Regions from separate parts of the Streptomyces phaeolivaceus genome, predicted to be linked through region 1. Evidence: riboswitches for the same ligand, from Rfam matches in the RefSeq annotation. Region 1 holds a riboswitch; each other region holds the start of a gene.
The links. A riboswitch is a leader RNA that binds a small molecule or an ion and turns the genes downstream of it on or off. The one in region 1 is predicted to bind cyclic di-AMP.
Positions count from the first base shown of each region.

Region 2: another riboswitch for cyclic di-AMP. It lies ahead of F9278_RS18960 (transglycosylase family protein); the one in region 1 lies ahead of F9278_RS31165 (C40 family peptidase).
Region 3: another riboswitch for cyclic di-AMP. It lies ahead of F9278_RS05770 (C40 family peptidase); the one in region 1 lies ahead of F9278_RS31165 (C40 family peptidase).
Region 4: another riboswitch for cyclic di-AMP. It lies ahead of F9278_RS36825 (M23 family metallopeptidase); the one in region 1 lies ahead of F9278_RS31165 (C40 family peptidase).

Region 1 is NZ_CP045096.1:6,708,805-6,716,082, forward strand. Features, by position in the region: gene F9278_RS31160 (NACHT domain-containing protein) at 1-1,090, shown strand, start outside; gene F9278_RS31165 (C40 family peptidase) at 1,110-2,309, opposite strand; cyclic di-AMP (ydaO/yuaA leader) riboswitch at 2,319-2,491, opposite strand; gene pcrA (DNA helicase PcrA) at 2,743-5,268, shown strand; gene F9278_RS31175 (M23 family metallopeptidase) at 5,361-6,959, opposite strand.
Region 2 is NZ_CP045096.1:4,054,708-4,061,985, reverse strand. Features, by position in the region: gene F9278_RS18985 (SurA N-terminal domain-containing protein) at 126-794, shown strand; gene F9278_RS18980 (nucleoside triphosphate pyrophosphohydrolase) at 882-1,898, shown strand; gene F9278_RS18975 (hypothetical protein) at 1,900-2,445, shown strand; gene F9278_RS18970 (cytochrome P450 family protein) at 2,442-3,857, shown strand; gene F9278_RS18965 (LysM peptidoglycan-binding domain-containing protein) at 3,984-5,063, shown strand; cyclic di-AMP (ydaO/yuaA leader) riboswitch at 5,246-5,426, shown strand; gene F9278_RS18960 (transglycosylase family protein) at 5,431-6,150, shown strand; gene eno (phosphopyruvate hydratase) at 6,564-7,278, shown strand, end outside.
Region 3 is NZ_CP045096.1:1,206,489-1,213,766, reverse strand. Features, by position in the region: gene F9278_RS05800 (adenosylmethionine--8-amino-7-oxononanoate transaminase) at 1-719, opposite strand, end outside; gene bioB (biotin synthase BioB) at 712-1,923, opposite strand; gene F9278_RS05790 (8-amino-7-oxononanoate synthase) at 2,137-3,267, shown strand; gene F9278_RS05785 (DUF397 domain-containing protein) at 3,325-3,549, opposite strand; gene F9278_RS05780 (helix-turn-helix domain-containing protein) at 3,559-4,419, opposite strand; gene F9278_RS05775 (ATP-binding protein) at 4,666-5,124, shown strand; gene F9278_RS05770 (C40 family peptidase) at 5,192-5,665, opposite strand; cyclic di-AMP (ydaO/yuaA leader) riboswitch at 5,669-5,839, opposite strand; gene F9278_RS05765 (hypothetical protein) at 6,212-6,529, opposite strand; gene F9278_RS05760 (ATP-dependent Clp protease proteolytic subunit) at 6,537-7,178, opposite strand.
Region 4 is NZ_CP045096.1:8,002,768-8,010,045, forward strand. Features, by position in the region: gene F9278_RS36810 (DNA gyrase/topoisomerase IV subunit A) at 1-540, opposite strand, end outside; gene F9278_RS36815 (M16 family metallopeptidase) at 998-2,386, shown strand; gene F9278_RS36820 (M16 family metallopeptidase) at 2,383-3,771, shown strand; cyclic di-AMP (ydaO/yuaA leader) riboswitch at 3,997-4,170, shown strand; gene F9278_RS36825 (M23 family metallopeptidase) at 4,183-4,971, shown strand; gene F9278_RS36830 (GntR family transcriptional regulator) at 5,172-5,876, shown strand; gene F9278_RS36835 (HPr family phosphocarrier protein) at 6,058-6,339, opposite strand; gene F9278_RS36845 (bifunctional acetate--CoA ligase family protein/GNAT family N-acetyltransferase) at 6,551-7,278, shown strand, end outside.

The DNA.
Region 1 (7,278 bases):
CTCAGGGCGTTCCACGCGCAGGCACGAACGACGCACCGGAGCCGCGGAAGCCGCTGCCCTGCGCCATCTGCGCACCCTCCACTACCAACTGACCGTCATGCGCACCCGGACCAACCAGCTCGCGCTCCCCGCCGGCCTCCAACTCGCCGACGCGCGGCAGGTCCAGCACACGGAACAGGTGTTGACCTATCCCGAACTGGTCGCACGGTTCCGGGCGTTGCTCGATCTCGTCGCGCTGGAACGGCGCCCGCTCGGCGGCCGGGTCGTGATCGGGATCGACGAACTGGACAAACTCGGCAGCGCCGAGGAGGCCGAGCGGTTCCTGAACGACCTCAAGGTCGTCTTCGGTATTCAGGGATGCCATTTCCTGGTCGCCGTCTCCGAGGACGCGCTCACCGCGTTCGGGCGGCATGTGCTCGACGTGCGGACCGCGTTCGACAGTGCCTTCGACAAGGTCGTGGCCGTGCCGCCGCTCGACCTGGCACAGGCCCGCAGCCTGCTGGAACTGCGCGGTGTCTGGTTGCCCGAGCCCTACCTGTGGCTGTGCCAGGTGCTCTCCGGCGGGCTGCCGCGCGATCTGCTGCGTGCCGTGATGAGCCTCGCCGGTGCCAAGGCCCTGCGTGATGTCGGTGAACTCGCGCCTCTGGCCAGGGAACTGATCACCGAGGACGCGTACGCCGTACTGTCCGCGCAGTCCCGCTACGCGGCGACCCTGGCCGGTGACCACGCGCCTGCGGCCGCGCGCTGGATCGGCGAGGTCTCACAGGCGCCCGTGGACGCCGTCGAATGGGAACAACTGATCTATACGATGCCCGCGATTCCCTCGGACGAGTACGAGACCCGCCGGGCCGCGGACCAGGTCCGGTCCTATCTCGCCCTGGGCGCGACCCTTCTGCGCACCTTCACCGACAGCGACGCCTCCGATCTCGCGCAGCGCCTCGACTGGCTGCGGTCCGCCGGTCCCGGGCCCCTGGGCCGGCTCACCACCGCCCGCGCCAAGCTCGCCGCGGAACCCGACGCGGCGTGGGCGGCGGTGAACCGCTATCGGCGCGAGATACCCCGCATGCTGGAGCTGCCCGGACGGACCTGACCGGGCTGTCGCCCTGCCGTCACGCCGGTCGCACCACGCTGTGGATCGAGGACTCGCCGTCGTAGAAGACCGACTCCTCGCGGACGTATGTGCCCGGCTTGGGGGCGTGGATCATCATGCCGTTGCCGATGTAGAGGCCGACGTGGCCGATGTTGTCGTAGAAGAAGATCAGGTCGCCGGGCCTGGCGTTCGACAGGGAGACGGTGGTGCCCGTGTTGACCTGGTCGTAGGTGGTGCGGGGGAGGTCGACGCCGGCGGCCTTCCAGGCGGCCTGGGTGAGGCCGGAGCAGTCGTAGGAGCCGGGGCCGGTGGCGCCCCAGACGTACGGCTTGCCGATCTGTGCGCGGGCGCGGGCGAGGGCCTTGGCGGCCTTCGAGGCGTAGGTGGAGTCCTCGGCCGGGGCGGCGGTCTCGGTGGATGTCTCCGTGCCGGCGGAGGCCTCCTCCTGGACCGTTCCCTGGGTTCCCTGAGTCTCCTGGCTCCCCTGGGTGTTCTGGGTCGGCTGGGCTGTCGCCGTCTGCTGCCGGGTGAGTTCCTCCGCCTTGCGGTCGGCCTCCTCCTGCTCGCGCTTCTCGATCGCGGCGAGCCGGGCCTTCTCCTCGGCGGTGAGGCTGGAGAGCAGTTCACGGGCCTCGGCCAGCTTCGCCTGGACCTTGGCCTTGCTGGTCTTGAGGGCGTTCTGTGACTCGGTGAGCTGTTCGAGGCTGTCGCTCGCCTCCTGGCGCTGCTCCGTCGCCTCGGCCTGCTCGGTGACGTACGAGTCGACGGCGTCCTTCTGACGGTCCGTCAACCGGTCCATCAGCTGGTTCTGGTCGAAGTAGTCCTGCGGGTTGTCCGCCAGGAGCAGCGAGGCCTGGTCGGGGGCGGCCGCGCCGTTGCGGTACTGGGCCGCGGCGAACGAACCCAGCTCCTCCCGCGCCTCGTTGAGCTTCTCCGTGCGCTTGGCGACGGTTTCGAGGAGGGTGTCGACCTGCTTCTTCTGCTTGGTCGTCTTCTCCTTGGCCGCGTTGTAGTTCTCGGTCGCCGACCCGGCCTGGCGGTAGAGGTCGTCGACCTTCTTCTCGACTTCCTCCAGGCTCGGCCTGTCGTCGGTCGACGGCGCGGCCGTGGCCGTCTGCGAGAGCAGGGCCACGGAGGTGAGGGCGGCGGTGGCGAGAGCGGGGGTGCGGATGCCCGCGCGCGTCCGGCCGGCCGGACGCGGCTTGCGGTGCGGCGCCATGGTTCGGCGTCTCCTTCCGTTGTCCGCCTACCGAGTTAGCTGTCGGGTTCGGGCGCAAGCTTCGGAAGGTTTGCCCTACGACCCTTGCCGCGTGCGGCGGTCGGGTCGATTCACCCCAGAGGTCGGTGGGTCCCCGGCTCCGGCGCCGACGGAAGGCGTACCGGACTCGGCGGAGGCCGTGCGGCCCGGCGACGTTCGCCGGTTGGGTCGTACGGTCCTAGGGAAAAAGCTAGCCAACTCGTGTGGCCCGTGTGAAGGTTGATGTTCGATATGCCTGATACGTTTTCGTGACCTTAGCCTCTTCGGCGCGACAGACGGTAGGATCGATCGCTCACCGTCGCGCGGCGGTCGCGGTGCGTGGCGAGTGTGTACGGTTGTGAACTTCCCGGGGCGGCCTCCCGCTGTCAGTGGGGGCGCCTAGACTCGGAGAGCGATGAGCAGCCTCTTTGACGACAGCTTTCTGGCGGACCTCCAGGCCCCCCGCGGCCACGCGGAGGAACCCCCGCCGCCGCCCGAGGACGATCACGTACCGGAGCCGCTTCCGGACGATCTGTTCGGCGGGAAGTTCGACGCGCCACCGGACCGGGACGCGTACTACCGCGACGGCGCCCCCCGCCCCGCGATCGACGCGGCGGCGCTCCTGGACGGGCTGAACGAGAACCAGCGCGCGGCCGTGGTGCATGCCGGGTCCCCCCTGCTCATCGTCGCCGGCGCCGGCTCGGGCAAGACCCGGGTGCTCACCCATCGCATCGCCCATCTGCTGGGCGAGCGGCGGGTCCATCCCGGCCAGATCCTCGCGATCACCTTCACCAACAAGGCCGCCGGTGAGATGAAGGAGCGCGTCGAGCAGCTCGTCGGCCCGCGCGCCAACGCCATGTGGGTCATGACCTTCCACAGCGCGTGCGTACGGATCCTGCGCCGGGAGAGCAAGAAGCTCGGCTTCACCTCCTCCTTCTCCATCTACGACGCCGCCGACAGCAAGCGGCTGATGGCGCTCGTCTGCCGTGATCTGGACCTCGACCCGAAGCGCTTCCCGCCCAAGTCCTTCAGCGCCAAGATCTCGAACCTGAAGAACGAGCTGATCGACGAGGAGGACTTCGCCGCCCAGGCCTCCGACGGCTTCGAGAAGACCCTCGCCCAGGCCTACGCGATGTACCAGTCCCGCCTCCGCGAGGCGAACGCGCTGGACTTCGACGACCTGATCATGACGACGGTCAATCTGCTGCGCGCCTTCCCGGACGTCGCCGAGCACTACCGCCGCCGCTTCCGGCATGTCCTCGTCGACGAGTACCAGGACACCAACCATGCCCAGTACGCCCTGGTCAGAGTGCTGGTCGGCACCTCCGAGCACCCGGTCGACGTCCCGCCCAACGAGTGGGACGTACCGCCCGCCGAGCTGTGCGTCGTGGGTGACGCCGACCAGTCGATCTACGCCTTCCGCGGTGCGACCATCCGCAACATCCTCCAGTTCGAGGAGGACTACCCGGACGCGACGACGATCCTGCTGGAGCAGAACTACCGCTCCACGCAGACGATTCTGAGCGCGGCCAACGCGGTCATCGAGCGCAACGAGTCCCGCCGCCCCAAGAACCTGTGGACCAACGCGGGCGCGGGCGCCCAGATCACCGGCTATGTCGCCGACACCGAGCACGACGAGGCCCAGTTCGTCGCCGACGAGATAGACCGACTGACGGACGCGGGCGACGCGAAGGCCGGAGACGTCGCCGTCTTCTACCGGACCAACGCCCAGTCCCGTGTCTTCGAAGAGATCTTCATCCGCGTCGGCCTGCCCTACAAGGTCGTCGGCGGCGTCCGCTTCTACGAGCGCAAGGAGGTCCGGGACGTCCTCGCCTACCTGCGCGTTCTCGCCAACCCGGAGGACTCCGTCCCGCTGCGCCGCATCCTCAACGTGCCCAAGCGCGGCATCGGGGACCGCGCCGAGGCGATGATCGACGCCCTCTCGCAGCGCGAGAAGATCAGCTTCCCGCAGGCCCTGAAGCGCGTCGACGAGGCGTACGGCATGGCGTCCCGCTCGACCAACGCCGTCAAGCGGTTCAACACGCTGATGGAGGACCTGCGGACCGTCGTCGACTCCGGCGCAGGACCGGCGACCATCCTGGAGGCGGTCCTCGAACGCACCGGCTATCTCGCCGAGTTGCAGGCCTCCACCGACCCCCAGGACGAGACCCGTATCGAGAACCTCCAGGAACTCGCCGCCGTCGCCCTGGAGTTCGAGCAGGAGTCCGGGGCCGCGGCAGGCGAGGGAGAGGGCGAGGGCGAGGGCGAGGCCGTCGCGACGCCCGCCGGGCTCTCCGCCTTCCTGGAGCGGGTCGCCCTCGTCGCCGACTCCGACCAGATCCCCGACGAGGAGGAGGACGGCTCGGGCGTCATCACGCTCATGACCCTCCACACCGCCAAGGGCCTGGAGTTCCCGGTCGTCTTCCTCACCGGCATGGAGGACGGCGTCTTCCCGCACATGCGTGCCCTCGGCCAGACCAAGGAGCTGGAGGAGGAGCGCCGGCTCGCGTACGTCGGCATCACCCGCGCACGGGAACGGCTCTACCTCACCCGGTCCTCGCTACGCAGCGCCTGGGGCCAGCCCTCGTACAACCCGCCGTCCCGCTTCCTGGAGGAGATCCCGGCGACGCATCTGGAGTGGAAGCGCACGGGTGCCTCCGCGCCGGTCTCCTCGGGGCCGGCCGCCGGGGTCGTGTCCTCGCTGTCCTCGTCCCGCTCCCGTTCCTCGGCCTCCGGCGCGTCCGGCTTCGCGACCCGCCGAGGCAACGAGAAGCCGGTGGTCTCGCTCGCGGTGGGCGACCGCGTCACCCATGACCAGTTCGGCCTCGGCACGGTCGTCGGTGTCGGGGGCGCGGGCGCCAACGCGGAGGCCACGATCGACTTCGGTGACGCCAAGCCGAAGCGGCTGCTGCTGAGGTACGCGCCGGTGGAGAAGCTGTAGCCGACGGTCGTCCGGTGAGGCGACATGACTCGGGCCCCTGCTGAGCAGGGGCCCGGTCTTCGTCTTCCTTTGTCGTCCTGTGTCCGTCGCGCTTACGTCGGATCCAACCCGTGGCTGCGCAGCCACGGCAGGGGGTCGATCGCGGAGCCGCCCGCCGGGTGGACCTCGAAGTGCAGGTGCGGGCCGGTGGAGTTGCCCGAGTTGCCGGAGTAGGCGATGGTGTCGCCGGCCTTGACGGTCGTACCGGAGGCGACCTTGTACGTGGAGAGGTGGCAGTACCAGGTCTCGGTGCCGTCCTTGGCCGTCACGATGACCATGTTGCCGTAGGCGGCGTTCCACTGGGTGCGCACGGTGCCGTCGGTCGCGGCCATCACCGCGGTGCCGTACGAGACGGGGAAGTCGATACCGGTGTGCAGGGACATCCAGTTGACGCCGGACTGCCCGTAGTACGCGCTGAGTCCGTGCTTGGCGACCGGCAGCGCGAACTTCGGCCGCAGTCGCTCCTTGCGGGCCGCCTCGGCCGCCGCCTTCTTCTGCTCCAACTCCTGCTGGGCCTTGAGGTCGATGCGCTCCTGCGTCCGGCTGGCCCGGTCGGCGAAGTCGTCGGCCTCGGCGGAGAGGCTCTCCAGCTGGGTGTCGAGCTGGTTGTTGGCGGTGGACGGCTTCACGGCGGTGGCGTCCGACTTGATGGACGCCGTCGTCTCCGTGTCGTCCGACGTCGCGCCGACCGAGGCCGCCGCGATCCCCGCGACCCCCATGACACAGGCCGACGGAACGGCCACGGTCAGCAGGGCGGAACGTTTGGCCGGAGCCTTCCGGCGCGACCGCGAGGCCGCGCGGGTGGCCGCCCGGCCGGGGCTCGCGCTCCTGGTGGCGGCCGGGGTGACCTCCTCCTCGCCGTCGAGGAGCACGGTGTCGCGGTCCGCGTCGTCGCTCTCGAACTCGCCGTCCGCGGAGAGGTGTTCGTCCTGGTCGTACGGGGCGATCTGCTCGAACGTGGCGGTCGCCTGCTGGTGGAAGTCGGCGGCCTCGGCCGAGAGGTCCACGGCCGACAGGTCCACCATCACGGTCTGCGGGTGCTCGTGCGCGTCGTACGCCTCGGCGGCGGCGCCGTGCTCGTCACCCACGGGGGTGCCGTCGCTGTTCCACTGCGTGGCGTCGAACGCGCCGGTGTCGAAGTGCTGGGTGCCGACCCACTGCTGGGTCTGGTCGGACTGCCCCAACCGGGCCGACTCGTCGGACTGTTCGGCCTGCAGCCAGCCGCTCGCGTCCCACTGTCCGCTCGCGTCGGGGCTCGTCGACTGCGTCGGGACCTGGGCCAGATGCTCGTAACCGGCCGACCAGGACGTCGAGTCGTAGCTGCCCGTGTCGTACGCGGCCTGGTGCTGCGCGGCGTACGGGTCGTAGTTCAGCGTCTGGTGGCTGCCCGTGGCCCACTGGGAGGCGTCGTAGGTGCCGGTGCCGGTGTCATTGCCCGGCAGGTCACCGAAGAGGGGATCGACGGCGAAGGTCCCGGTGGTGGTCGCGTGGGCGTCGGCGCCGGAGTCGAAACCTGTGGCGGGGTAGTCGCCGTACGTGGTGAAGTCACCGTAGGCGGCTTCCTGGTGGCCGTACGACGCGTAGTGCGCCGGGTCGGCTTCGGAAGCCGGAGCCGGGGGTGTTGCGGTCCCCGACGGGTGACGATCGTTCACCAACTTCTCTTTCGCCTCGACGACAGGGGCTGGCAGAGCAGTGCGGTGACTGTACCCGGCGGTATGCGGGCGCGACAATCTTCAACGGGTTTCACGCGCGCAGGAAACGGGCATTCGAGCGTCTTTCGGCGGTCTGTGGGCACGACTTTGGCCTTGCGTTCGAAGCCTGTTCGAAAACGGCTCGCTGTGTGAGGGGTGTGGGACGCCCGTGCCACCGGGGGCGAGACGTTTCGCCGGGTGGCGGCGCGTCGCGCGGGGGCGCGTTGATGCCGTCGGGTGGGGTGTCGCGCGTCGGGTGTGTGATGGGGGCGTGTGGGCG
Region 2 (7,278 bases), 2.7 Mb from region 1:
GGGAGGCGGTGCCCGAAGTCCGCGTGAATCGTTGGTCGAATGGCTGGCCGAGAGCTGGGCCACTGCCTAACATCGATCACCGCAAGACTTTGTGCACCGCCGCACAATCTCCTCGGGAGGCCAACTTGCACCGCCGCCGTCGCACCGCGCTCCTCCTCTCCGTCGCGATCACCGCCGCGGCCCCTCTCCTCACCGCCTGCGGAAGCGACGCGCATCCCGGCGCGGCGGCCGTTGTCGGCGACGACCGGATCACGGTCGCGCAGCTGGAGAACCGGGTGAACGAGGTGCGCACCGCCCAGCGCGCCGCGAGCACGGACGAGAGCCAGTACCAGCAGGTCGTCGCCCAGAGCAGCGCCCTCACCCGCAACACCCTGAACAGCATGGTCCTGGAGAAGGTCCTCGACCAGGCGCTCACGGACGCCGACGTGACCGTCACCCGCAAGGAGGTCCAGGGGTACCGCTCGGACCTGGAGGCGCAGGCCGGTGGGGCCGAGGCCCTGGAGACGGCCTATCTGCAGCGCTACAGCGTCGCCCCCGAACAGCTGGACGAGAGCCTCCGCAGCGATGTCGAGGTCCAGAAGCTCTCCGCCGCCCTCGGCGCCGACCTGAACACACAGGAGGGCGGCGTCGCCTTCTGGAAGGCCCTCTCCGAGGCCTCCAAGAAACTCGACGTGGACCTCAACCCCCGCTACGGCAGCTGGGGCGTCGACCCGACGTCCGGCAGGGTCGGCCTGCTGGACGCGAAGACGCCGTGGCTGAAGGAGGTCACCGGGACGGGCTCGCGGTCGGCGTAGCGGACTCAGCGGACTGTTCGAACTGTCCTCGACCCCGGCCTGTGGACAACTTCGGGGGTCGTCCGTGACGTGGGTTACGTTCGTGGGGTGAACGCACACCGCCCCGACGGCGCCCCCGCCCCCACGGCCCCCGAGACCCCGTCCCCCTCGCCCGGCCGAGTCGTCCTGCTCACCACCAGCCACCGGGTCGCGCCCGGCCTGCTGTCCTGGCCGGCCTGGCAGGCACTGCACGGGGCGGACCGCGTCCTCTGCGCGGACGAGGCACATCCCCAGCTCCCCTACCTCCGGGAGGCGGGCATAGCGGTGGAGCGGGCGACCCCGACGGCCGAGGAACTGGTCGACGCCTGCGCCGGCGACCGCACCGTGGTCGTCGTGGCCACCGCCGAGGGCGAACCCGGCCTCACCGACGGCCTCGCCCGCCTCGCCGGCTCCGGCCGCGTCCGGATGCCGTCCCTGGAGCTGCTCCCCGCCTCCTACGACCTCCCCGGCGCCCGCCTCCTCGACCTCGTCCAGGTCATGGACCGCATCCGCGCCGAATGCCCCTGGTCCTCCCGGCAGACCCATGACGGCCTCGCCAAGTACGGCATCGAGGAGGCGTACGAGCTCGTCGAGGCCATCGAGGAGGGCGACCGCGACGAACTCCGCGAGGAGCTGGGCGACGTCCTCCTCCAGGTCGTCTTCCACGCCCGTATCGCCGAGGACGACCCCGACACCCCCTTCTCCATCGACGACGTGGCCGCCGGTATCGTCACCAAGCTCATCCACCGCCACCCGCACGTCTTCGGCGACGCCACGGCCACGACCCCGGAGGAGGTCAAGGCGCACTGGCTCCGCACCAAGGCCGTGGAGAAGCGCCGCGAGTCGGTGACGGACGGCATCCCCCTGGGCCAGCCCGCCCTGGCCCTCGCCACCAAACTCTCCTCCCGAGCCCGCACCGCCGGCCTCACCGTCCCCCCACCCCCCGGCGACGACATCGGCTACGAACTCCTCACCCTCGCCGCCCAGGCCGAATCCAAGGGCCTCGACCCAGAAACAGCCCTCCGAGCAGCCGCCCGCACCTACCGCGACGCGATCCGGGCGGCGGAGGGGCTGGGCACGCGCTGACATGTATCGGAGCCACGGGACTCCTGACCTGGTGTGGGACGAGGTGAAGGAGAAGTTCGACCCCGACTCGATGGGCGCACTGCCGGACCTCCATGTCCCGGACACCACGGCGGACGACTGGCAGGCTCTCCTCGACCTCGTCGTGGAGAGTGGCTGGCAGCACGAGTACAGCGAAGGAGGCACGACTCTCGCGGTGCCGAGCGCCGCCCACGTCCTGGCCCGACCGCACGACGCCGAATGCCCCCAGCTGAGGGTCCGGCCGACGCAGGACATGTTGGCGATCTTCCGCTTCCACGCGGACGAGGAGATCGACTTCGACATGGACCTGCGGGAGATCCAGGGTCAGGACCGACTCGACGCGTTCTGCGGGTTCCTCCGATCCATCGGCCGCCACCTCGGCAAGCCGGTCCTGATGTGTCCGGAGGGCGTGGACGACAGTCCGGTCCTGGGCTTCGATCCCACGCTCGGCCGGGTCGTGGTCCTCCCCGACCGGGCGGTGGGGAGCGGGGGAGGGGCGCCGGGGCAGGCGGATACCGTCGGTGGGTGACCAAGCAGACCGCATCCTCCTCCACCGGCACGTCGCCCGGCGTCCCCGCGGGCGTCCCCGCGGGCACCTCCGGGGGTGCCCCCGGCGGGACCGGCGGGCCCGAGCTCTTCACCTGGGAGTTCGCGACCGATCCGTATCCGGCGTACGCCTGGCTCCGTGAGCACGCGCCCGTGCACCGGACGCGGCTGCCCAGTGGGGTGGAGGCGTGGCTGGTCACCCGGTACGGGGACGCGAAGCAGGCGCTCGCCGACGGGCGGCTGTCCAAGAATCCGGCGCATCACGACGAGCCCGCGCACGCCAAGGGGAAGACCGGTATCCCCGGTGAGCGCAAGGCCGAGTTGATGACGCATCTGCTGAACATCGATCCGCCGGACCACACCCGGCTCCGCCGGCTCGTCTCCAAGGCGTTCACTCCCCGCCGGGTCGCCGAGTTCGCCTCCCGCGTCCAGGAGTTGACCGATCAGCTCATCGACCGGTTCGCGGAGAAGGGCGAGGCCGACCTCATCCACGAGTTCGCGTTCCCCCTCCCCATCTACGCGATCTGCGACATGCTCGGCGTCCCCCGCGAGGACCAGGACGACTTCCGGGACTGGGCGGGCATGATGATCCGGCACGGCGGCGGGCCGAGGGGCGGTGTCGCCCGGTCGGTCAAGAAGATGCGCGGCTATCTCGCCGACCTCATCCACCGCAAGCGGGAAGCGCTCACCGAGCACCCCGCCCCCGGCGAGGACCTCATCTCCGCGCTCATCCGCGCCTCCGACCACGGTGAGCACCTCACCGAGAACGAGGCCGCGGCGATGGCGTTCATCCTGCTGTTCGCCGGGTTCGAGACCACCGTCAACCTCATCGGCAACGGCACCTACGCCCTCCTCACCCACCCCGAGCAACGCGCCCGCCTCCAGGCCTCCCTGGCCGCCGGGGAGACCGAACTCCTCGAAACCGGCGTCGAGGAACTCCTCCGCTACGACGGCCCCGTGGAACTCGCCACCTGGCGCTTCGCCACCCAGCCCCTCACCATCGGCGGCCAGGACATCGCCCCCGGCGACCCCGTCCTCGTCGTCCTCGCCGCGGCCGACCGCGACCCGGCCCGTTTCGACGACCCCGACACCCTCGACCTCTCCCGCCGTGACAACCAGCACCTCGGCTACGGCCACGGCATCCACTACTGCCTCGGCGCCCCCCTCGCCCGCCTCGAAGGCCAGACCGCGCTGGCGACGCTCCTCACCCGTCTCCCCGACCTTCGACTCGCGGTGGATTCCGCCGATCTGAGATGGCGAGGAGGGCTCATCATGCGGGGATTGCGTACGCTTCCGGTCGAATTCACCCCGCGGAAGCGGTCCGTGAGCGGACCCGGGCAGCCCGTAGCACTACCTCATTCCGCGGCGGGAAGTGACACTCCCTCAAGTCTGTGATCTTCACGTGATCTACGCTGCATTAACTTGTGACAACTGATCGACTGCGGCTACGTTCACACGTCAGTGCGAAGGGGTCACCACATCCTTCACACCGGTCACTGCTGTCGTGTGAAAGGCAACCGCATGCTCTCCGGGAACGGTCGTCACCGTCGCCCCCGCCAGGCTCCGGCCCTCCTCGTCGCCGCCGGAGTGACCGGCTCGGTCATCGCGATCCCGCTCCTCGGCGCCACCGGCGCGAGCGCGGCCGACGGAACCACCTGGGACCAGGTGGCGGACTGCGAGAGCGGCGGTTCGTGGAGCGCGGACACCGGGAACGGGCGCTACGGCGGCCTCCAGTTGACCCAGGAGAACTGGAACGACTACGGCGGCCTCGACTACGCGACGACCGCCGACCAGGCCAGCCGTTCGCAGCAGATCGCGGTAGCCGAGAAGGTCCTCGCCGACCAGGGCGTCGGCGTCTGGTCCACCTGCGGACTGCTCCACAACCTCGGCGGCGACTCCGGTTCCGCCGACGTGGACACGGGCGTCACGGACGACTCGACGAATTCACGCGATTCATCCAGTTCGTCTGATTCCTCCGGTTCATCCAAATCATCCGGTTCGGCCGATGGGGGCGACTCAAGCGGATCGAGCGGCTCAAGCGGCTCGGGCAACTCGAACGATTCGGCGAAGTCGGGTGATTCGGATGATTCCGCCGAACCCGGTACGTCGAGCGACTCGCCCTCCGAGGACTTCGACGGTTCCGCGAAGGCCGAGACCGGCACCGGCTCGGACGGCTCCACGGACTCCGAGAGCACCGAATCGGACAAGTCGCCACAGTCCGACAGCTCTTCGGTCGCCGAGGGCGGCGAGGACGGCGAGGACGGCGAAGGCGGCACCGGCCGTCACCGCGGCGCCAGCGCCGACGAGAGCGCCGGCGCCGAGGCCGGTGCCGGCGAGGGCGCGGCCGACGACTCCCGCGCCACCGACTCCGCGCCCTCCGGCCGTCACGCCTCCCGTGGCGGCGACACGGCGCGCGAGGGCGCGGACGGCGCGTACACCGTCCAGGTCGGCGACAGCCTGACGGGCATCGTGAACTCGCTCGGCCTGGACGGCGGGTGGCGCGGGCTGTACGCGGAGAACCGGGACACGGTCGGAACTGACCCGGACCTTATCCTTCCCGGTCAGACCCTCGAAGTCGGTGCCGAAACGGGCGAAAAGTAGCGGCAGTTCGGGTCATGGTTCGCCCTTGAATGCCCGTTTTGATCTATGTGGGAGATGAATCACAGACCCCCTGATCGTCTTTGAAATCCGGCGAATCACATGCCTACGGTCGTGACCGCTCGCCACAGCGGGCCCCTGCGGTCGGTACGCCGAATCCTGCCAACGGCCGCAAGGAACAGTCGTCGCGTCAAGCGCCGTAGGCAGGAGCGGGGGACCCAAGGTAAGTGCCGCGCCCAGCGATTCACGCTGGACCGGCTCGGGGTGAAGCCGCGTGACGTGAGCCGAGAGGTGAGCGTGCGCGGCCGGGCAACTCAACCGGCCCGAACCCGACAGCTCACCTCGCAGGCGTCGGTGAGGGGATCACTCCATGCTGTTTTCCAGCAAGGGCAAGCACCGTCGCCCGTCCAAGGCCGCTCGCGCCATCGCCGTCGCCGGTGTCACCGGCGCCGCCGCCATCGCCGCCCCGCTGATGGTCGCCGGCAGCGCCTCCGCCGCCACCGCCTCCGAGTGGGACACCGTCGCCCAGTGCGAGTCCGGCGGCAACTGGTCCATCAACACCGGCAACGGCTACTACGGCGGCCTGCAGTTCTCCGCCTCCACGTGGGCCGCCTACGGCGGTACGCAGTACGCCTCCACCGCCGACCAGGCGAGCAAGGCCCAGCAGATCGCGATAGCCGAGAAGGTCCTCGCGGGCCAGGGCAAGGGTGCCTGGCCGGTCTGCGGCACCGGCCTGTCCAGCGCCTCGTACGACGGCGCCGCCGCCTCCAGCGGCAACTCGGACTCCGGCTCCTCCGCGCAGCAGAACACCCAGCAGAACACCCAGCAGAACTCGCGGGAGAGCACCAAGAAGAGCACCGAGGACACTCGCGCCTCCCGCTCCTCCGAGCGCGCCACCGTCGAGACCCCGACCGGCAAGAAGGTCAAGAAGGGCGACGGCGAGTACAAGGTCGTCAAGGGCGACACCCTCAGCGCCATCGCCGAGAAGAAGAACGTCAAGGGTGGCTGGGAGAAGCTCTTCGAGCTGAACAAGGACATCATCGACGACGCCGACTTCATCTACCCGGGCCAGCAGCTCCACCTGAGCTGACCCGTCGTGGCCCGTGAGGGGGGGGCCGGCAGGGCCGAAAAATCTGGCCGCTCCCCAGCTGAACCACAGCCCGCTCACATCCGTGTCCTCCATAGTGAAGACCTCGTGAGGGCCGTCCCCCCGTCCCCACGGGCTCCCCGCCCCGGTGCGCATTCCCCCGTACGCACCGGGGCGGGGCTTTTTCCTGCCCGCCTCCCGGGCCTCTCCCTCTCCCTCTCCCTCTCCCTCTTTCTGCCCTCTCCCTCTTTCTGTTCACTTTCTCGCCCACCCCCCTTTGTTCCGAGCTGAAACAATAGGTACCGTCTGTCTGTCCACGGGACGGTCGGTCGGCTGCCGACGGCCCGGGGGCGGTTAGGCTCTAGTCGCAAGGCCCAAGCGGCCCCGCACAACCAGCGTCACATCCCATGAAGGAGATGCTCGTGCCGTCCATCGACGTCGTCGTAGCCCGGGAAATCCTCGACTCGCGAGGCAACCCCACCGTCGAGGTCGAGGTCGGCCTCGACGACGGCAGCACGGGTCGTGCCGCCGTTCCGTCCGGCGCCTCCACCGGCGCCTTCGAGGCCATCGAGCTGCGCGACGGTGACCCCAACCGCTACCTCGGCAAGGGTGTCGAGAAGGCCGTCCTCGCCGTCATCGAGCAGATCGGCCCGGAGCTGGTCGGCTACGACGCCACCGAGCAGCGCCTCATCGACCAGGCCATGTTCGACCTGGACGCCACCGACAACAAGGGCTCCCTCGGCGCCAACGCCATCCTCGGCGTCTCCCTCGCCGTCGCCCACGCCGCCTCCGAGGCGTCCGACCTGCCGCTGTTCCGCTACCTCGGTGGCCCGAACGCGCACCTGCTGCCCGTCCCGATGATGAACATCCTCAACGGCGGATCCCACGCGGACTCCAACGTCGACATCCAGGAGTTCATGATCGCCCCGATCGGCGCGGAGTCCTTCTCCGAGGCCCTGCGCTGGGGCGCCGAGGTCTACCACACCCTCAAGAAGGTGCTGAAGACCAAGGGCCTGTCCACCGGCCTCGGCGACGAGGGCGGCTTCGCCCCGAACCTGGAGTCCAACCGCGCCGCGCTCGACCTCATCATCGAGGCCATCAAGCAGGCCGGTTACGTCCCCGGTGAGCAGA
Region 3 (7,278 bases), 5.5 Mb from region 1:
CACGCCTCGCGGAGCACCCGCAGATACGTGGGGGAGTGGAACCGCATCCCGCCCGCGCCCTGCACCACCGGCTCCACGATCACGGCGGCCAGTTCGTCGGCGTGCTGTTCGATCGCCGCGCGCAGCGACTCCGCGTACGACTCCTCGTACGCGGCCGGCGGCGGGTCCGTGAACACCTGCCGGGGCAGGACGCCCTGCCACAGCTCGTGCATCCCGCCCTCCGGGTCGCACACCGACATCGGCTGCCAGGTGTCCCCGTGATAGCCGCCGCGCCAGGTCAGCAGGCGCCGCTTGCCGGGGCGGCCGAGCGAACGCCAGTACTGGAGGCACATCTTGACCGCGACCTCGACCGAGACCGACCCGGAGTCGGCGAGGAAGACATGCTCCAGACCCTCGGGCGACATGTCGACAAGGTGCTTCGCGAGCCGTACGGCGGGCTCATGGGTGAGCCCGCCGAACATGACATGGCTCATCCGGCCGAGCTGCTCGCGCGCCGCCTCGTTCAGGACGGGGTGGTTGTAGCCGTGGATCGCCGACCACCACGAGGACATGCCGTCGACCAGCTCGCCCGAGCCGTCCGCGAGCTTCAGCCGGACCCCGCTCGCCGACTCCACGACGAGCGGTTCCCGCCGGCCCGGCATGGGCCCGTACGGATGCCACACATGCCGCCGGTCCAGCTCGACCAGCTCGGCCACGCTCCGGTCGGGCAGCTCAGGCATTGGGCGCGAGATCGGTTCCGGTGCCCCGACGGCGTACGGCGACCAGGTCCGTACGCGCCTCGCCCGCCGGGGTCCTGACGGCCGGCGCCTCGGCGGCGGAACCGCACACCCCGCCCCCCGCGTGCGACCCGCAACCGGCGCCCGCGCCCTCGTCCGCGTGCGACCCGCAGCCGCCCCCGGCGGAAACGGCCGCGACGTGCGCCCGGTGCTCCGGCAGTGTCACCTGGTCGGTGCCCTCCACCTCGAACCCGGCGTCCGCGATCATCTCCAGGTCGGCCTTGCCGGCCTGGCCCTCGCTGGTGAGGTAGTCGCCGAGGAAGATCGAGTTGGCCAGGTGCAGGGCGAGCGGCTGCATCGTCCGGAGATGGACCTCGCGACCGCCCGCGATCCGCACCTCGCTGTCCGGGCAGACGAACCGCACCATCGCCAGGATCCGCAGACAGCGCTGCGGGGTGAGGTTCCACTCCTTGGCGAGCGGGGTGCCCTCGAAGGGGATCAGGAAGTTCACCGGCACCGAGTCCGGGTCCAGTTCGCGCAGCGAGAAGACCACGTCGACCAGGTCCTCGTCGCTCTCGCCCATGCCCGCGATCAGCCCGGAGCACGCCGACAGTCCGGCGGCGTGCGCCTTCCGCACGGTGTCCACCCGGTCGGCGTAGGTGTGGGTGGTCGTGATCTCGCCGTAGGTCGCCTCGGACGTGTTCAGGTTGTGGTTGTACGCGTCCGCGCCCGCCTCACGCAGTCGTTCCGCCTGACCGTCGGAGAGCAGACCGAGACAGGCGCACACCTCGACGCCCTCGTTCTGATCCTTGATCGCCTTGATGGTGTCGGAGACCCGGGCCACGTCCCGGTCGGTCGGACCGCGTCCGGACGCCACCAGACAGACCCGCTTGGCGCCCCCGGCGAGCCCGGCCGCGGCGGCCTTGGAGGCCTCGTCGGGCTTGAGCCAGCTGTACTTGAGGATGCCGGCGGTGGAGCCGAGCCGCTGGGAGCAGTAGGAGCAGTCCTCGGGGCAGAGACCGGACTTGAGGTTGACCAGATAGTTCAGTTTCACCCGGCGCCCGTACCAGTGGCGGCGCACCTTCCCGGCCGCGGCCACCACGTCCAACAGCTCGTCGTCGGAGGTACCGAGAACGGCGAGCGCCTCGGCACGGCTCGGCGGCTCGCGCCGGAGCCCCTTGTCCACCAGCGTGTTCAGCAGGTCCATGAGAGCCGATCCTGTCCTACGGGACCGCTTCCGGCCAAGGAGAGTTCGGACAACAGAGTGGGATCGGCGTGTGGGTATCACCACATCGTGAGCGGTCGGCGGGGCCGTTAGTGTCTGTGCACTGCCTACAAAAGCACCGGCGGCACCGTGCACCACGGCGCCGGCCCCGCGGCCTGCCCGCGGCACACCGCCCGCCCACACCCCGGAGGACCCATGGCGTTCGGCTGGATCGACGAGCAGGCGTCGGCGCGCCGCCGCGCCGGGCTCGTACGGACCCTGCGGCCCCGCCCCGCCGACTCGCCGCTCCTGGACCTCGCGAGCAACGACTACCTCGGTCTCGCCCGGCACCCCGAGATCACCGAGGGCGCCGCGGAGGCCGCGCGGCGGTGGGGCGGCGGTGCCACCGGCTCCCGGCTCGTCACCGGCACCACCGAGCTGCACGGCGAGCTGGAGCGGGAACTCGCCGACTTCTGCGGCTTCGAGGCCGCCCTCGTCTTCTCCTCCGGCTACGCCGCCAACCTCGCCGCCGTCACCGCGCTCGCCCCGCACGGCTCCCTGATCGTCTCGGACGCGGGCAACCACGCCTCGCTCATCGACGGCTGCCGGCTGGCCCGGGGCACCACCCAGGTCGTCGCCCACGCCGACCCGGAGTCGGTCCGCAAGGCACTGGGCACGGGCGGCGGGGTGCCCGCCGTCGCCGTCTCCGACACCGTCTTCTCCGTGGACGGGGACGCCGCCCCGCTGGCCGCCCTCGCCGCCGTCTGCCGGGAGTACGGCGCCGGGCTGATCGTGGACGACGCCCACGGACTCGGCGTCCTGGGCGACGGGGGCCGGGGCGCGCCGTACGCGGCGGGGCTCGCGGGCGACCCCGACGTGGTCGTGACGGTCACGCTGTCGAAGTCGCTGGGCAGCCAGGGCGGTGCCGTCCTCGGCCCGGCCCACGTCATCGACCATCTGGTCAACGCGGCCCGGACGTTCATCTTCGACACCGGCCTCGCCCCGGCCGCGACCGGCGCGGCGCTCGCCGCGCTGCGGCTGCTGCGCCGGGAGCCGCAACGGGCCGCGCGGGCCCGTGCGGTGGCGCGGGAGCTGCACACACGGCTGACGGCGTCGGGCCATGAAGCGGTGCGGCCCGACGCCGCCGTGGTGTCCGTACGCGCGCCGTCGCCGGATCAGGCGGTCCGATGGGCGGCCAACTGCCGGGCGGCGGGTCTCGCCGTCGGCTGTTTCCGCCCACCGTCCGTGCCCGACGGCGTCTCACGGCTGCGGTTGACCGCCCGCGCGGATCTCACACAGGGGCAGATCGATCGAGCCGTGGGGATCATCGGCGATACGCGACCGTGAGTCGGCGTCCCGGCCGAGCGTCGCCACGAGCGGAAGCGCACACGCTGTCGGTGGTGGTCACCGCAGCGTGGTGATGAATCCCTCCCAGGCGTCGGGGTCGAACAGCAGGGCGGGCCCCGCCGTGTTCTTGGAGTCGCGTACGGCCACCAGACCGGCCCAGCGGCCGGGCCCGGGACGGGCCGTCTCCACGCAGTTGTTCATTCCGGTGCTGCGACTGCTGCGCAGCCATCGCACTCCGCGCAGTTCGGTACTGGTGGTTACGTTCCGAGGCAGTGCGGACATGGTGCCTCCTTACGCGCCGGTGGCTAGTCCGGCGATGTAATCCAACGAGTCCTCGGGCGAAAGGGCGTGGATCTGAAGGGCGTTGAAGGCCTCGACATACGCCTTGAGGTCTTCTTTCCGTTCGAGGTAGAGGCTACTCGTCAAGTGGTCGAGAACAACCACGTCCAGATCAGATGTGCTCCGAAACGAGAAAATTACGAAAGGGCCGGTGACGCCGATATGCGCCCCGGCAGTGAACGGGAGCACCTGCAGTCGCACTTGGGGAAGCCGCGCCGCCTCGACCAGATGGACCAGCTGCCGCGTCATGATCTCCGGGCCACCCACCTCACGTCGGAGAACGCCCTCGTCGAGCACCGCGCTCAGCCTCATCGGCGGGCTCCCGCGCAGAACCTCCTGCCGCGCGAGCCGCACCTCCACGAGCGCGTCGATTTTGTCGTCTTCCAGCCCCTCCACCGCGGCCCGGGTCACCGCCCGCGCGTACTCGGGGATCTGCAGCAGCCCCGGCACCACCGAGGTCTCCAGCGTCCGCATCCCCCCGGCCTGCGACTCCAGACTGATGAAGTCCCGGTACGTCGGCGGCAGTACGCCCCGGTACGCGTGCCACCAGTTGTGCCGCCCGCCGCCGTCCTCGGAGCCCGCCAACGCCAGGAGCAGCTCCCGTAATTCGGTGTCGTCCACCCCGTACGCGTCCAGCAGCTTGCGTACGTCCGCGGGCTTCACCCCGCTGGCGCCCGTCTCGATCCGGCTCACCTTGGACTGGTGCCAGCCCACGCGGTCGGCCGCCTCGATACTGGTGAGCGCGGAACGGGTGCGCAGCACACGCAACTCGGCACCGAGCTTGCGGCGGCGTACCGCCGGACCGTACTGCATGGGATTCTCCTTCCGCCCGGCGCGCGAAGTCGGGGTGACGACAGAGGATGGACGAAGACCCCACCCGAATACGGTCGGCCGTCGGATAGTTCACCGCTTCGAGCGACAGATATATGCATATCTTGGTGGATCGCACCCGAGACAGCCCAGGTAGTGGCAGTCTGGCGCGAAGCACCAGTCCGGGACCGTAGTCGAACCATCCGCTCCCTGTCGGACACCGGTCCCGTGGGAAAGGGACGCCTCGCCATGGCAGATCACCTGGAAGCATCCGTCACTCTGCCGAGCGATCCCGCCTCGGTGTCCGCCGCCCGGAACTACGTCGCCGGCGTGCTCGCCGAATGGGGCCTGCCGGGCGACACCGACATCGCGGAGACCGTGCGCCTGATCGTGTCCGAACTCGCCACCAACGCCGTCCAGCACACCCTGGGCCAGTCGCCCACCTTCACCGTGGACCTCGCCCTCGACCGGGACGAGCACCTGCGCATCGGCGTCACCGACAGCCATCCACGCTTCCCGAAACGACTGCCGGCCGCCGTCCAACAGGACAACGGCCGGGGCATGGTCATCATCCGCTGGCTGACCGCCGAATGCGGCGGCAGGCTGAGCGTCAGACCCACTCGGGAGGGCGGCAAGACGGTGGCGATCGAACTTCCGTGGACGGTCCCCGTGCAACCGGTCACGGCGGGCGGTCCGCAGGAGACATGAGGACCGCGATCGGCGCGCACCAGAGGCGTCGGGGGCGGCGGAGCGCTCCGCCGCCCCCGACGGTGGGTCAGCGGACCCGGCCGTACCAGACGTTCTTCGTCCAGAGCTTCTGCAGCCGGACGACGTCACCCGTCTTCGGCGAGTGCCAGATCTTTCCCTTCCCCGCGTAGATACCGACGTGATAGACGCTCGAACCGGAGTGGAGGAAGACGAGGTCTCCGAGCTTGCGGTTGCTCGCGGAGATGTGCTTCGTCTTGTTGTACTGCTGCTGAGCAGTACGGGGCAGCTTCTTGCCCGCCTTCTTGAACGAGTAGAGCGTCAGCCCTGAGCAGTCGAACCTGCCCGGACCCGTGGCGCCGTACTTGTAAGGGGAGCCCTTCTTGGAAGCCGCGACCTTGAGTGCCTTCGACGCCACTGTGGCGGCCTCGGCGCCGGATGCGGCGCCCGGGACCACGATGCTGCCGCTCACTGCGGCGATGGTGAGAGCCGAGGCCGTGCCGGCCCGGGTCAACAGCGACGGGACACGATTCAGCGCAGTCATGCGCAACCCTTCGTCAGCCGCCTGTGAAGGATGACCTGTCGGATTCGGGCTGGCGAAGTTGCCCGGCCGCTGACGCGGCTTCACCCCAAGGGCTGCTCGGCCCGGTCATGGGTTGACCGTTCCGGCGACCCGTCGTGCTTGGGTCCTCCACTCCTGCCGATGCACTCCTGTCGACCGGTCATCCGGGTAGCGGCAGGACTCGGCGTCCACCCGGATCGCCCCGCCGCTGCGGCGGGGGCTTGTCGTCAGGAAGGGATCTTGGCGCACGGACGTCCGAAAATCCCAACGGAACCATGGATTTGTGGTCTTACTCACCACTCCCCCGTTCGGGTGGACAGGGGGATTTCGGCGGGTGTGTCCAAGTGGCCGAGGAGGTCCGCACCAGCACCGGAATGGCGTGCTCCGGCCATGTACCAGGCGTGTTGCGCAACTTGACAGGTCCTTGCGACGTATGGGCCGATGGGTCGATCGCGGTAGGCCGTCCGAAGGGCGTGAAACCCGGACCGGACGCCCCGTCAGTAGTACGGCGCGCGGGCCTGGATCGGTTCAGGTCGGTGAGTCCTCCGGTTCCGGGGGCAGGGCCACCCGGCCGGCCCGCCGTTCGCCGTCGAGGACCCGCAGGGCCCGCGCGAGCGTCGGGGCGTGCACCTCGTTCTCCCCGCGCCTGTGCATCAGTTCGAGCGCCTCGCGCAGGGCGATCGCCTTCGCGACGAGCGCCTGCGCCGCACGCAACCCGCGGTAGGTGTCGCCCGGACGGGCCGGATTGATCCGGCCGAGCAGATCGACCACGTCCAGGTAACGGTCGATCAGCTCCGCCTCGGCGCGGGTGAGCGCGGGCAGCGGCGGCAGTTCGGGTGGCAGCATCCGCGCCTCACCTCGCGCCGGGGAGCGTGGGCGAGCCCTTGCGGCTCCGGATCACCCGGTCGGCCAACCCGTACGCCACCGCCGCCTCGGCGTCGAGGAACAGGTCCCGCTCGATGTCGGCGGCGATCCGCTCCGGGCCGCGCCCCGTGTGCCGGACGAGCATCTCCTCCAGCATCCGGCGGTTGCGCGTCAACTCCGCCGCCTGGATGACCAGATCACTCGTCTGCCCCTCGATCCGGTCGGTCGTCCCCGGCTGGTGGATCAGCACCCGCGCCCCCGGCAGCATGAACCGCTTGCCGGGCGTGCCCGCCGCCAGCAGCACCGCGGCGGCCGAACCCGCCTGCCCCAGACAGACGGTCTCCACATCGCAGGTGACGAACCGGATCGTGTCGTAGAGCGCCGTCATCGCGCTGAACGAGCCGCCCGGCGAATTGATGTACAGCGAGATGTCGCGGTCCGGCGCCTGGTACTCGAGATGCATGAACTGCGCCATCACGTCGTTCGCCGACGTGTCGTCGATCGGTGTCCCGAGGAACACGATCCGTTCCTCCAGCAGCTTCGAGTACGGGTCCATCGTCCGGTGACCCGCACCGGTGCGCTCGGTGAACTCGGGCAGCACATGTCGGGCCGACGGTCGGTTCGCGGGCATGGGGACGCCTCCTCTGGAACGGCTTCTGTACAGAATGTACAGGACGTACGAGGGGCTGGGGAGGGGCCCGGCGAGAGACGGCGCCCCGCGAACGGGATCT
Region 4 (7,278 bases), 1.3 Mb from region 1:
GACCAGCAGGTTCGGGAAGGCGGCGGGCAGGGCCACCGGTTCCTGCTCCTGGCCGTCGTAGTTGGGCGTGAAGTCGACCGTGTTCTCTTCGATCGACTCCGTCATCAGGCTCGTCGCGTCGGCCATCCGGGCCTCGGTGTACCGCATGGCGGCCGGTGGGTCGTCGTTGCCCAGCGAGCCGAAGTTGCCGTGGCCGTCGATCAGGGGGACCCGCATGGAGAAGGGCTGGGCGAGGCGCACCAGGGCGTCGTAGATCGACGAGTCGCCGTGCGGGTGCAACTTGCCCATGACCTCGCCGACGACGCGGGCGCACTTCACATAGCCGCGGTCGGGGCGCAGGCCCATCTCGTTCATCTGGTAGACGATCCGGCGGTGCACCGGCTTCAGACCGTCACGGGCGTCCGGCAGAGCTCGGGAGTAGATGACCGAGTACGCGTACTCCAGGAAGGAGCCCTGCATCTCGTCGACGACGTCGATGTCGAGGATCCGCTCCTCGAACGCGTCGTCGGGCGGCGGGGTCTTCGTGCTGCGGCGGGCCATCGCTGCCGGCTCCTCTTTTTCTGGTCGCTCACCTACGGGGCGCTCACGTGTGTCGGTCCACTCTCTCCGAGACGTGAACGGGATCTGACGCGCACCATTGTGGACTGCCGCACTGACAACCCCGACACGACCCGGCGCCGACGGCCGGGCACGCCCTCGCGGGCCGCCGCGTCAACAGCGTGCGCCGACCTTAACCACTGACCGTCGCCCGCAACCCCGGTCTCGCTCTCGGCGTACGAGCCCCGGGAACTTCTCCAGGGGTCCGCGCGCTTGCATACAGTGGCAGGACCGGCAGGAAAACGGCGGTTTCCGCGACGATTCCACGACGGAACACGACCACGGATTCCGCGACCACAACAGAGCGACCACAACAGAGCGACCACAGCACAGCGACCACAGCACAGCGACGACGACACAGCGACGACCACAGCACAGCGATCGAAGGGACGTACCGCCCATGGGTCACACGGCCACAGCCGAGGCCGGCTCCGAAGGCCTGACAGTGAGGGAGCACCGCCTGGACAACGGCCTGCGCGTGGTGCTCTCCGAGGACCACCTGACCCCGGTCGCCGCGGTCTGCCTCTGGTACGACGTCGGTTCGCGCCACGAGGTGAAGGGCCGCACGGGCCTCGCCCACCTCTTCGAGCACCTGATGTTCCAGGGCTCGGGCCAGGTCAAGGACAACGGCCACTTCGAGCTGGTCCAGGGCGCGGGCGGTTCGCTGAACGGCACCACCAGCTGGGAGCGCACCAACTACTTCGAGACCATGCCCACCCACCAACTGGAGCTGGCGCTGTGGCTGGAGGCCGACCGCATGGGCAGCCTGCTGCTCGCGCTCGACCAGAAGAACCTGGACAACCAGCGGGCCGTCGTCAAGAACGAGCGCCGCCAGCGGTACGACAACGTGCCCTACGGCACCGCCTTCGAGAAGATCTTCCGCCTGGCCTACCCGGAGGGCCACCCCTACCGGCACACGCCGATCGGCTCCATGGACGACCTGGAGGCGGCCAGCCTGGAGGACGCCCAGCAGTTCTTCAGGACGTACTACGCGCCCAACAACGCCGTCCTGTCGATCGTCGGCGACATCGACCCGGAGCAGACCCTCGCCTGGGTCGAGAAGTACTTCGGCTCCATCCCCTCGTACGACGGCAAGCCCGCGCCCCGTGACGGCGCCCTGCCCGACGTCATGGGCGAGCAGCTGCGCGAGGTCGTCGAGGAGAACGTCCCCGCGCGCGCGTTGATGGCCTCCTACCGGCTGCCGGAGGACGGCACGCGCGCGTGCGACGCGGCCGACCTGGCGCTCACGATCCTCGGCGGCGGCGAATCGTCCCGCCTGTACAACCGGCTCGTCCGCCGTGACCGCACGGCCGTGACGGCCGGGTTCGGTCTGCTGCGGCTGGCCGGCGCGCCCTCCATGGCCTGGATGGACGTGAAGACCTCCGGTGACGTCGAGGTCCCCGTCATCGAGGCAGCCGTCGACGAGGAGCTCGCCCGGTTCGCCGCCGAGGGCCCGACGGCGGAGGAGATGGAGCGCGCCCAGGCCCAGTTGGAGCGCGAGTGGCTGGACCGGCTCGGCACGGTCGCGGGCCGCGCCGACGAACTGTGCCGGTACGCGGTCCTGTTCGGCGACCCGAAGCTCGCCCTCACCGCCGTCGACCGCGTCCTGGAGGTGACGGCCGACGAGGTCCAGGAGATCGCCAAGGCGCGCCTGCGGCCCGACAACCGCGCGGTGCTCGTGTACGAGCCCGTCGCCGGCGAGGACGACACCGAAGAGGCCGCCGAAGACGGAGCCACCGCGGCCGAGGCCGCCGAAACCACCGACGAGACCGAGGAGTCGGCGAAGTGACCGAGCTCGCGACCATGGACTTCCACCCGCAGCCCCAGGCCGGCGAAGCCCGCCCCTGGGCGTTCCCGGCGCCCGAGCGCGGCACCCTGGACAACGGCCTGACCGTGCTGCACTGCCACCGCCCCGGCCAGCAGGTCGTCGCCGTCGAGGTCGTCCTCGACGCGCCCCTGGACGCCGAACCGGCCGGCCTCGACGGTGTCGCCACCATCATGACGAGGGCGTTCTCCGAGGGCACCGACAAGCACACGGCCGAGGAGTTCGCCGCCGAGCTGGAGCGCTGCGGCGCCACCCTCGACTCGCACGCCGACCACCCCGGCGTCCGGCTCTCCCTCGAAGTGCCCGTGTCGCGGCTGGAGAAGGCCCTGGGCCTGCTCGCCGACGCCCTGCGGGCACCCGCGTTCGAGGACAGCGAGATCGAGCGGCTGGTGGCCAACCGGCTCGACGAGATCCCGCACGAGACCGCCAACCCGGGCCGCCGGGCCGCCAAAGAGCTCTCCCGGCAGCTGTTCCCGGCCACGTCCCGGATGTCGCGGCCCCGCCAGGGCACCGAGGAGACCGTCGAGGGCATCGACTCCGCGGCCGTACGCGCCTTCTACGAGCGGCATGTGCGTCCCGCGACGGCCACCGCCGTGATCGTCGGCGACCTCACCGGGGTCGACCTCGACGCGCTGCTCGGCGACACCCTGGGCGCCTGGACGGGCTCCCCGGCCAAGCCGAGCGTCGTGCCGTCGGTGAGCGCCGACGACACCGGGCGTGTGATCATCGTGGACCGTCCCGGCTCCGTGCAGACCCAGTTGCTCATCGGCCGGGTGGGCGCCGACCGGCACGACCGTGTGTGGCCGGCCCAGGTGCTCGGCACCTACTGCCTCGGCGGCACCCTCACCTCCCGGCTGGACCGCGTCCTGCGCGAGGAGAAGGGCTACACCTACGGGGTGCGCGCGTTCGGCCAGGTGCTGCGCTCGGCGTCCGACGGCTCCGGTGTCGCGATGCTCGCCATCAGCGGCTCGGTGGACACCCCGAACACCGGTCCGGCGCTGGACGATCTGTGGACGGTTCTGCGCACGCTGGCGGCCGAGGGCCTGACCGACGCCGAACGCGATGTCGCCGTACAGAACCTGGTGGGGGTCGCCCCCCTCAAGTTCGAGACGGCCGCGGCCGTGGCGGGCACGCTGGCCGACCAGGTCGAGCAGTACCTGCCGGACGACTACCAGTCGACGCTGTACCGCCAACTCGCCGCGACCGGCACCGTGGAGGCCACCGCCGCCGCCGTGAGCGCCTTCCCGGTGGACCGTCTGGTGACCGTCCTCGTCGGGGACGCCGCGCAGATCGAGGAGCCGGTCAGGGCCCTCGGAATCGGTGAAGTCACGGTCGTACCGGCCGAGTAGAAGCCGAGCGGAGGCCGAGGAGAAACCGGACAGAAGGACGCGTGTCCGTGGGGCCCTGGTGACTGAAGAGTCACCAGGGCCCTTGTTTGTCCGTATTGATGGCGGAGGTTGTGTGTCTGACCTGTGGCGTACTTAACAAATCCTGTGATCCGTTTGTTATTTCGAAGACGACGCACTTAGCGTCAGTCCGGCTGTTCGTCAGAAGTTCGCCGCAGCCGCGGCACCGGACAGTCATCGCCGAGTCCCCGCATGGCGCGAGCCAGGGGAGCCGGGGACCCACCGAAGTCCCTGGGGTGAATCGGGTGCCCTTCGCGAGCGACGCGAAACGGGGGGCAGCCGTAGGAGACCTTCCTGCTCCGAACCCGTCAGCTAACCCGGTAGGCGAGAGGGAAGGAAAGGACCAGCCACTTCATGGCGTTCACCCGCGCCCCCGGGAAGCACCGCCGTCCCGGCCGTGTGCAGCGCACGACCACGAGGAACGTGGGCGTAGCCGCTCTCACCACCACCGGTGTCATCGGCACCCTGGCCGCTCCCGCGCTCGCCGCGGAGGAGCCCGCAGTCGAGCAGACCGGCCTGAACCAGATCATCGTCCTCGGCGACACGGTCGCCGACCAGGTCGACGCCCAGGCCGTCGCGCAGCAGCAGGCCGCCGAGGTGGCCGCGGTCAAGAAGAAGGCGCAGGAGGAGGCCCGCAAGGCCGCCGCCGAGAAGGCCGAGCAGGAACGTGCCGCCGCCAAGGAGCGCGAGGAGATCAAGGCCCGTGCCGCCCGCGCGGCCGAGCGCGAGCGCCTCAACGCCTATGTCGCCCCCATCAGCGGCTCCTACATCTCCACCGGCTACAAGGCCGGCGGTGCCGTCTGGTCCTCCGGCAGCCACACCGGCGTCGACTTCCACGCCGCGTCCGGCACCACCGTCCTCGCGGTCGGCGCCGGCACCGTCGTCGAGGCGGGCTGGGGCGGGGCGTACGGCAACAACATCGTCATCAAGATGAACGACGGCACGTACACCCAGTACGGCCACCTGTCGTCCATCGGCGTCTCCGTCGGTCAGACCGTCACCCCCGGCCAGCAGATCGGCCTCTCCGGGGCGACCGGCAACGTCACCGGCCCCCATCTGCACTTCGAGGCCCGGACGACGGCCGAGTACGGCTCGGACATCGACCCCGTCGCGTACTTGCGCTCGCACGGCGTGAACGTCTGACGGACCCACCGCTTCCCAGGAGGCCCCGGCTCACCGAGCCGGGGCTTTCCCTGTTGTGCGAACCTCTTGTGACGCACCTCCTGTCCAAAAAATATCCCTGGATTCCGGTCCGCCATCGGAAATTCCGGCTCACTGCAATAGAGTCGCTGGAACACACGTCAATCATCGACGTTTCACGGGGATTAAGGCGGAGGTCGGTCATGCGTATTCCGGCGCACTCGGTATGCACGGCGATCCGTGATGACATCGTCGCGGGTGTCTACGAGCGCGGCAGCCGTCTCACCGAGGAACTGCTCGCCCGCCGCTACGGCGTCAGCCGGGTCCCCGTGCGCGAGGCGCTGCGCACCCTGGAGGCCGAGGGGTTCGTGGTGACCCGGCGGCACGCGGGCGCGTGCGTCGCCGAGCCGACCGAGCAGGAGGCCGCCGACCTGCTGGAGATGCGCATGCTGCTGGAGCCGCTGGGCGCCGCCCGCGCCGCCCAGCGGCGCACCGAGGCGCACCTCAAGGTGTTGCGCGGCCTGGTCAGACTGGGCCAGGAGCGGGCCAGGAGGGGCACCAGCGAGGATCTGCGCTCCCTGGGCGGCTGGTTCCACGAGACGCTCGCACAGGCGTCCGGCAGCCCCGCCCTGACCTCGACACTCGCCCAGCTGCGGCACAAGATCGCCTGGATGTACGCGGTCGAGGCGCCTGCCAACCCCGTGGAGTCCTGGGCGGAGCACGGCGGCATCGTGGACGCCGTCGCGCGCGGCGACAGCGACCGGGCCCGGACCATCACGTCCGTGCACACCGAGCGCGCCACCGCCGCGCACCGGCTCCGATTTCCGGGCGGGGCCGCCGGGGCGGAGCGCGCCGACCGTGTGAGGACTTCGCAACACCCCGTAAACACACCGAGTCTGCGGCATTAACACGGGAGCCGTATACAAAGAGGGAAGAATTCCGTGGGGCATTTTTTCGGCTGCCCGCAGAACGGAAAAAGGACGTAAATGCGAAGGGCCCGCCCGATAAATCGGACGAGCCCTTCGTCATGTGTGCGGGTGGTGCGTGCGGGCAGCCTTTCAGGCCTTTCCGCTTCGGTTGCCCGGTCGCTCAGACCGTCTCGGGGAGTTCTTCGAGCCCCTCGGCGACGAGCTTCGCCAGACGGTCGAGCGCGACGTCCGCGCCCTCGGCGTCGGAGGCGAGCACGATCTCCTCGCCGCCCTGGGCGCCGAGGCCCAGGACCGCCAGCATGGAGGCGGCGTTGACGGGGTTCCCGTCGGCCTTGGCGATCGTCACGGGGATACCGGAGGCCGTGGTGGCCCGGACGAAGATGGATGCGGGGCGGGCGTGGAGGCCCTCGGCCCAGCCGACGTTGACGCGGCGCTCAGCCATGTTGATGCTGCCCTTCAGGTGTGTCGGGTGTTGCAGAGAGGTCTAGACCGGGTTGTCTAGACCAGTTTCCCATATGGGGCGACGTACCGGAACGGGCCCACGGCCTGACCACGAACCGGCTGTCGCGCTTGTGTTGTGCTCGTCCTGCCTCTGTCGTGCCTCCCCAGGCTGCCCCGCGCCGCATGCGTACGCGAGCCGTACTCTGGGGCCCATGCAGACCTCGTCGGACCGGCACGAGTACCCCGCCCACTGGGAGGCCGACGTGGTGCTGCGCGACGGCGGCACCGCACGCATCAGGCCCATCACGGTCGATGACGCCGAGCGTCTTGTCAGCTTCTATGAGCAGGTCTCGGACGAGTCGAAGTACTACCGCTTCTTCGCGCCCTACCCTCGCCTGTCCGCCAAGGACGTCCACCGCTTCACTCACCACGACTTCGTGGACCGGGTGGGGCTCGCCGCCACGGTGGGCGGCGAGTTCATCGCCACCGTACGCTACGACCGCATCGGCGCCGACGGGATGGCCGCCTCCGCCCCCGCCGACGAGGCCGAGGTCGCCTTCCTCGTGCAGGACGCCCACCAGGGCCGCGGTGTCGCCTCCGCCCTCCTCGAACACATCGCCGCCGTCGCCCGCGAACGTGACATCCGACGCTTCGCCGCCGAGGTGCTCCCCGCCAACAGCAAGATGATCAAGGTGTTCACGGACGCCGGGTACCAGCAGAAGCGCAGCTTCGAGGACGGCGTCGTCCGACTGGAGTTCGACCTGGAGCCCACCGACCGCTCCCTCGCCGTGCAGCGCGCCCGGGAGCAGCGGGCCGAGGCCAGATCCGTCCAGCGGCTGCTGGCCCCCGGCTCGGTCGCCGTCGTCGGCGCCGGGCGCACGCCGGGCGGAGTGGGCCGCGGCCTGCTCGCCAACCTCAAGGACGCCGGCTTCACCGGGCG